Regions from separate parts of the Aquipseudomonas campi genome, predicted to be linked through region 3. Evidence: predicted binding sites of a transcription regulator. Region 3 holds the regulator's gene; each other region holds the start of a gene.
What was found. Region 3 encodes FliA, which starts transcription of late flagellar genes. Its sites were predicted from a motif close to CTAAAGTTTNNNNNNNNNNNGCCGNTAA; they were not measured.
Positions count from the first base shown of each region.

Region 1: the regulator FliA is predicted to act here: its motif matches at 1,132-1,159, upstream of HNE05_RS15545 (methyl-accepting chemotaxis protein).
Region 2: the regulator FliA is predicted to act here: its motif matches at 797-824, upstream of HNE05_RS12225 (flagellar protein MotY).

Region 1 covers NZ_CP053697.2:3,356,420-3,358,684, forward strand. The annotation lists gene HNE05_RS15545 (methyl-accepting chemotaxis protein) at 1-1,036, opposite strand, end outside; gene HNE05_RS15550 (LysR family transcriptional regulator) at 1,235-2,134, opposite strand; gene HNE05_RS15555 (3-hydroxyacyl-CoA dehydrogenase) at 2,242-2,265, shown strand, end outside.
Region 2 covers NZ_CP053697.2:2,623,401-2,625,665, reverse strand. The annotation lists gene pyrC (dihydroorotase) at 1-732, opposite strand, end outside; gene HNE05_RS12225 (flagellar protein MotY) at 861-1,802, shown strand; gene HNE05_RS12220 (argininosuccinate synthase) at 1,956-2,265, shown strand, end outside.
Region 3 covers NZ_CP053697.2:1,990,267-1,992,531, forward strand. The annotation lists gene fleN (flagellar synthesis regulator FleN) at 1-443, shown strand, start outside; gene fliA (RNA polymerase sigma factor FliA) at 440-1,189, shown strand; gene HNE05_RS09210 (chemotaxis response regulator CheY) at 1,271-1,645, shown strand; gene HNE05_RS09215 (protein phosphatase CheZ) at 1,665-2,265, shown strand, end outside.

The DNA of each region.
Region 1 (2,265 bases), 1.4 Mb from region 3:
TCGACTGCAGGTTGGCCTGCACCAGCGCCGTGCCCTGGTGCGCTTCGCGGCGCGCGTCACCGGCCATGTGTGACATGCCCAGGGCGTTCTGGGCCACCTCCTGAATCGCCGCGCTCATCTGGTGTACGGCAGTGGCGACCATGGTGGTCTGCTCGCCCTGGCCGGAGGCAGCATCGCTGACCTGGGCACTGATCGCGCTCATTTCCTCGGAGGCGGCGGCCAGCTGGATGGACGAGTCGCCGAGGTGGCGAATCAGCTGCTGGAAGTGTTCGAGCATGGCGTTGAACGCGGCGGCCGTGCGCGCCAGCTCGTCTTCGCCGGCGCTGTCGGCGCGCAAGGTCAGGTCGGAACTGCTCTGCACCTGGCCGATCAGGGCGCACAGGGCCTGCAGTGGGCGATTGATGGAGCGATTGACCAGCAGGCTGAAACCCAGCACCAAGGTCAGCGCCACCAGACCGATGGCGATGAAGCTGTTCTGCATGCCCTGATACTCGGCGGCGGCCGCCTCATGCAGCTTATCGCCTTCGCTGAGTTGCAGACGCACCAGGCCATCCAGCTCGGTGCTGAGCGGATCGAAGGTGGCATACAGGCGCTGGTTGAAGCTGGCCGTGTCCTCGTTGCGCAGGCCATCGCCGGCCTCGCCGAGCAGCTCCTGGGCCAGGCGGTCGGCCGCCGCCATCAGCGGTCGGGTACGGGCCACCCGACTGTCTTCCTCGGCGGTGAGGCGGGTCGCGGTGTAGGCGCCCCAGGCCTGGTCGATACGCTGGCGCGCGGCGCCGAAGGTCTGCCGCAGGGCGTTCTCGTCGAGCAGGCCGGCGCGGTGCTTGTGCAGGGCGTCGACCATGCTCACCGCGTAGGCGTCGGAGACTTCCTTGAGCTGGCTGATCGGCTGCATGCGGTCGATGAACAGCTCTTCGAAACTCTGGTTGATCCGCCCGGCGTTGCTCAGCGCCAGCAGCATCACCCCCAGCAGCACGGCCAGGGGCAGCAGGGCCAGCGCCAGCAGACGGCTGCGCACGCTCAGTTGATTCAGCATGATGGTTCTCCCGGATTGAAAAGCCGCCCCACGGACGGTGGCCCAGGCACTCTGCGGTGCCCTGGCAGCGGCTTCAGCGCGCCGCTGTGGTCAGGCTATCGGCCACGGCGCAGCGGCCTCTATCAGGGAAAACCTTAGATCCGCCGCGCAGCAGACTAGGCAAAAGGCAGTAGAGCCAGCCGATTCGTGCACGACTTGCTAGTCCCGCCCCAGCTCCAGGATGCGCTCGATCAGCCACTGCAAGGCTGCATCGCGCTGGCGCAGGCCGAGGCTGACGATATCCAGGTGGAAAGGTCCGAGGTCAAAGGGCAACTCGTGCAACTGCAACGGCAGCAGCTCGGCGAAGTAGCGCGCCAGGCGCACCGGCAGCACGGCCACCAGTTCGCTGCTGGCGACTATGTGCGCGGCCTGCAGATAGTTGGGCGTGGTGTAGACGATCTCGCGACTCAGCCCGCGCTCGCCCAGCCACTGTTCGACCATGCCGCGGGTCTGCCCGCCATGCACCCACAGATGACGCAAGCCGAGGAAGCCGTCCAGATCGAGGCCCGCCGCCAGCTGCGGGTGCTCGCGATGGGCCACCAGCTGCAGGGTTTCACTGACCCACTGCTGGCGCTGAAAGCGCACCGGCACCTGCTCGAAGCGGCCCAGCACCAGATCCAGCTCGCCCTTCTCCAGCGCCTCGCCCGGCAGGCTGGGCGACAGGTGCTGGATATCGATGCGCAGCCCCGGCGCGCGCTCGGCCAACAGCTTGAGCAGGCGCGGCATAAGGATCAGCTCGACATAGTCGGTCACCGCGATGCGAAAGCGCTGACGGCTGCTGGCCGGGTCGAAGGGCGCGCCCTCGCCGAGACTCTGTTCGATGCGCTGCAGGGCATCGCGGATCGGCGCTTCCAGGGCCAGGGCCCGTGGTGTCGGCTGCATGGCCCGGCCAACGCGCACCAGCAGCGGGTCGTCGAGCAGGTCGCGCAGGCGATTGAGCGCATTGCTCACCGCCGGCTGGCTGAGCGACAAGCGCTCGGCTGCGCGCGACACGTTGCGCTCGCGCAGCAGGGCATCGAGCACGCGCAGCAGGTTGAGGTCGAAGGTCAATATATTCACTTACTGAATTCAACTTATCACAAGACAAAATTTCCCAAATAGTAGCCCGGTACTTAAGGTGCGTCAGTTCCGTTTTGGGTGACTGACTTCTTCTGTGGGGGCGTTCGATGAGCAACAACTACACCATCCAG
Region 2 (2,265 bases), 630 kb from region 3:
GAAGAACTTGGCGCTGCCACTGGTGGCGGCATCCAGCAGGGCTTCCTGATGGGTGTTGCGTTTGAGGATCGGCAGGCAATAGAAGTGCGGACGAATACCGCCGACCAGCATGTGGTTGCGGTTGTACAGCAGGTGGTGGGCGGTGATGGTCGCGCCCACCTTGCTCGATGCGGCGTTGACGAACTGCACCGCGTCACTGGTGGTGATGTGCTCGAACACCACGTTCAGGCTGGGGAAGCGCTCGACCACGCGGACCAGATGCTCATCAATGAAGCGCTTCTCGCGGTCGAACACGTCGACCTCGGCGCGGGTCACTTCACCGTGCACCAGCAGCGGCAGGCCGACTTCGGCCATGGCTTCCAGCGCCGGGAAGATCTTGTCGATACTGGTTACCCCGGAATCGGAGTTGGTGGTGGCGCCGGCCGGGTAGAGCTTGGCGGCATGCACGAAGCCACTGGCCTTGGCGCTACGCACATCTTCGGCCGAGGTGTTGTCGGTGAGGTACAGCACCATCAAGGGCTGGAACTGGCTGCCGGCGGGACGGGCGGCGAGGATGCGCTGGCGGTAGCCATCGGCCTCGGCGGTGTTGCGTACCGGTGGTACCAGGTTGGGCATGATGATGGCGCGGGCAAAGGTGCGCGCAACGTCGGCAACGGTGTGTGGCAGTACAGCGCCGTCGCGCAGGTGAATATGCCAATCGTCGGGGCGCAGCAGGGTAATGCGGTCGGACATGGAGGATTCCAGGCGGGTAAAACGTGCTCGCATGCTACCGGAAATGGTCTTCGCCGGCACGGCTATCAAGTTTTCCCGAGGCTGACCGATACTTCAGGGGAATGCCGTTTCTCCGTGTGGAGCCTGTCGTGCGCCAACCCTATCTGACCCTGCTGAGCGTGCTGACCTGCCTATCCCTGGGCCAGCCTGCTGCGGCCATCACTTTCCAGACGCGCATGGAAAAGGTGGAGTGGAAAGTCGAGGGCGACAAGTTCGAGTGCCGGCTGTCGCAGCCAATCGCGGATTTTGGCAGCGGCGAGTTCGTCCGCCGCGCGGGCGAGCAGGCGACATTCCGTCTGAAGACCCGCGAGCGCTGGCTGGGAGCAGGCTCGGCGACCTTGCTGGCGGCGGCTGCGCCCTGGCAACCGGGGCGTGGTGATATCAACCTCGGCCCGGTCAGCGTGGTGGCGGGTGAGGTGCCGTTCAACAGCTCCCAGGAACAGGCCGGGCGCCTGCTCACCGGTCTGATGGAAGGGCGCAGCCCGCTGGTCAAACACCGCACCACCGCGGGTGGTGACAGCCTCGATGTGCGCCTGCTGCCGGTCAAGTTCAACCAGGCCTACAGCGACTACCTCAAGTGCACCGCCGGCCTGCTGCCGGTCAACTTCGACCAGATTCGCAAGGCACAGATCGGCTTTCCCGGTGGCGGTTCAGCGCTCGATGATCTGGGGCAGGCCAAGCTGGAGATCATCCTCGGTTATCTCAAGGCCGACCCCAGCGTCAATCGCATCGAGCTGGATGGCCACTCCGACAACAGTGGCAACCGCCTGACCAACCGCGATACCTCGCGACGGCGGGCGATTGCCGTGGAGGAGTACCTCAAGGCCAGTGGCGTGCCCGCCGAGCAGATCGTCGTGCGCTTCCACGGCGAACGTTACCCGCTGGTGCCGAACAGCAGCGAAAGCAACCGGGCGAAGAACCGCCGGGTGACCATGACCCTGTCCCGAGAACCGGTCGCCGAACCGGCAGAGGAGGCGGCTCCAGCCCCGGCGGAACCTACCCCGCCAGCCGAGCCTGCGGCCACTTCCTGAGTTCGCCAGGCTGCGTCGCGGCCGCTGCGAAACAGGAGCAGACCCTAAATAAATCTGTCGCTTTGTCGCCAGTGCCTGTCGCGCCCCTGTAAATCGCCGGGCGCGGCCGGTAGAATCGCGGGTTTTCCGTACAACCCCGTGGAGTTGATTGGCATGGCGGACGTTAAGAAGGTAGTTCTGGCCTATTCCGGTGGTCTGGATACCTCGGTAATCCTCAAGTGGCTGCAGGACACCTATGAATGCGAAGTGGTGACCTTCACCGCTGACCTCGGCCAGGGCGAAGAAGTCGAGCCGGCTCGCGCCAAGGCCCAGGCCATGGGCGTCAAGGAAATCTACATCGACGACCTGCGCGAAGAATTCGTCCGCGATTTCGTCTACCCGATGTTCCGCGCCAACACCGTCTACGAAGGCGAGTACCTGCTGGGTACTTCCATCGCCCGTCCGCTGATCGCCAAGCGCCTGA
Region 3 (2,265 bases):
ATGGCGTGGTCAGCTTCGTTCGCGCCGCCCAGGAAGTGATAGTCGTGGTCTGCGATGAACCGACCTCGATCACCGACGCCTATGCCCTGATCAAGCTGCTCAACCGCGATTACGGCATGAGTCGGTTCCGTGTTCTGGCCAATATGGCCCACAGCCCGCAGGAAGGTCGCAACCTCTTTGCTAAGCTGACTAAAGTGACTGACCGTTTCCTCGATGTGGCCCTGCAATACGTGGGTGCCGTGCCGTACGACGAGTCAGTCCGCAAGGCCGTGCAGAAGCAGCGCGCGGTCTATGAAGCTTTCCCGCGCTCGAAGTGCGCACTGGCGTTCAAGGCGATCGCCCAGAAAGTCGACACGTGGCCCTTACCGGCCAACCCGCGCGGCCATCTGGAGTTTTTCGTCGAACGTTTGGTGCAGCAACCGATCGCGGGAACGGCGGTATGACAGCAGCAGCCAGTGGACTCCGTATGTACAACAAGGCGCAGGCGCAGGATTCCCAGCACCAGCTGATTGAGCGCTACGGGCCGCTGGTCAAGCGTATTGCCTACCATCTGCTGGCACGGCTACCGGCCAGTGTTCAGGTGGATGATCTGATCCAGGCCGGCATGATCGGCCTGCTCGAAGCCTCGAAGAAATATGACGGAGGCAAGGGCGCCAGTTTCGAAACCTACGCCGGTATCCGCATCCGTGGCGCCATGCTCGACGAGGTGCGCAAGGGCGACTGGGCACCGCGCTCGGTACACCGCAACACCCGCATGGTCAGCGACGCAATCAGAAAGATTGAAGCCCGCACGGGTCGAGACGCTAAAGATCAAGAGGTTGCGGCCGAACTCCAATTGAGTCTCGAGGATTACTACGGCATTCTTGGCGACACTTTGGGCAGCCGCCTGTTCAGTTTCGACGACCTGATGCAGGACGGTGAACATGGCGGCATGCATGAAGACACCGGGAGCACCCAGACCGAACCCCTGCATGAGCTGGAAGACGAGCGCTTCCAGTCGGCGCTGGCTGAAGCCATCGCCAACTTGCCGGAGCGCGAACGCCTGGTTTTGGCGCTGTACTACGACGAAGAACTGAATCTCAAGGAAATCGGTGAGGTCCTGGGAGTCAGTGAGTCCCGTGTCAGTCAACTGCACAGCCAGTGCGCCGCACGTTTGCGTGCGCGTCTGGGTGAGTGGCGGGCCAGCTGAAGGGCTACCGGTTTCATGATTGCGGCGTCTCCGGGGGCCGGTGACGTTTAAGACTGTACGGAGGTCGACTTGGACAAGAACATGAAAATCCTCATCGTTGATGACTTCTCGACGATGCGACGGATCATCAAGAACCTCTTGCGTGATTTGGGATTTACCAATACCGCCGAGGCGGATGACGGGGTGACCGCATTGCCGATGCTGCAGAGTGGCAGCTTCGACTTTCTGGTGACCGACTGGAACATGCCCGGCATGACCGGCATCGACCTGTTGCGCGCGGTGCGTGCCGACGATCGCCTGAAAACCCTGCCGGTGCTGATGGTGACGGCCGAGGCCAAGCGTGACCAGATCATCGAGGCCGCGCAGGCCGGGGTGAATGGCTACGTGGTCAAGCCGTTCACGGCTCAGGTGCTGAAGGAGAAGATCGAAAAGATCTTCGAGCGGGTTAATGGCTGATGTTCGCCACGAGGGCGCTATGGCACACGATGACTCCCTGGGCGAGCTTGAATCGACCCTGAAGATGCATGCAACGCAACTTGTCGACAGCCTGGAAAAAGGCCGTTTTGGCGAAGCCGTACAACTCATTCACGAACTCAACCAGACCCGCGACCGTGGCCTGTATCAGGAAGTTGGCCGGCTGACGCGGGAATTGCACAACGCCATCGTCAATTTTCAGATCGATCCCGGTAATCCCCACGCTCAGGAAATCTCGCAGATCAGTGATGCTACTGAACGGCTCTCCTATGTAGTGACGATGACCGAGAAAGCGGCCAACCGCACCATGGATCTGGTCGAGCAGAGCGCGCCGCTGGTCAATGGCCTGGGTGACGAGGCGCAGAGTCTCAGCGCCGACTGGGGCAAGTTCATGCGCCGCGAGCTGGGCGCCGATGCCTTCCGCGAGTTGGCTAAACGTATCGAACTGTTCCTCGCTCACAGCGAGCGTGACAGCCAGAAGCTCTCCGGTTACCTGAACGACATTTTGCTGGCGCAGGACTATCAGGACCTGACCGGCCAAGTGATCAAGCGCGTGACGCAACTGGTCACCGAGGTTGAAGGAAATCTGCTGAAGCTGGTGT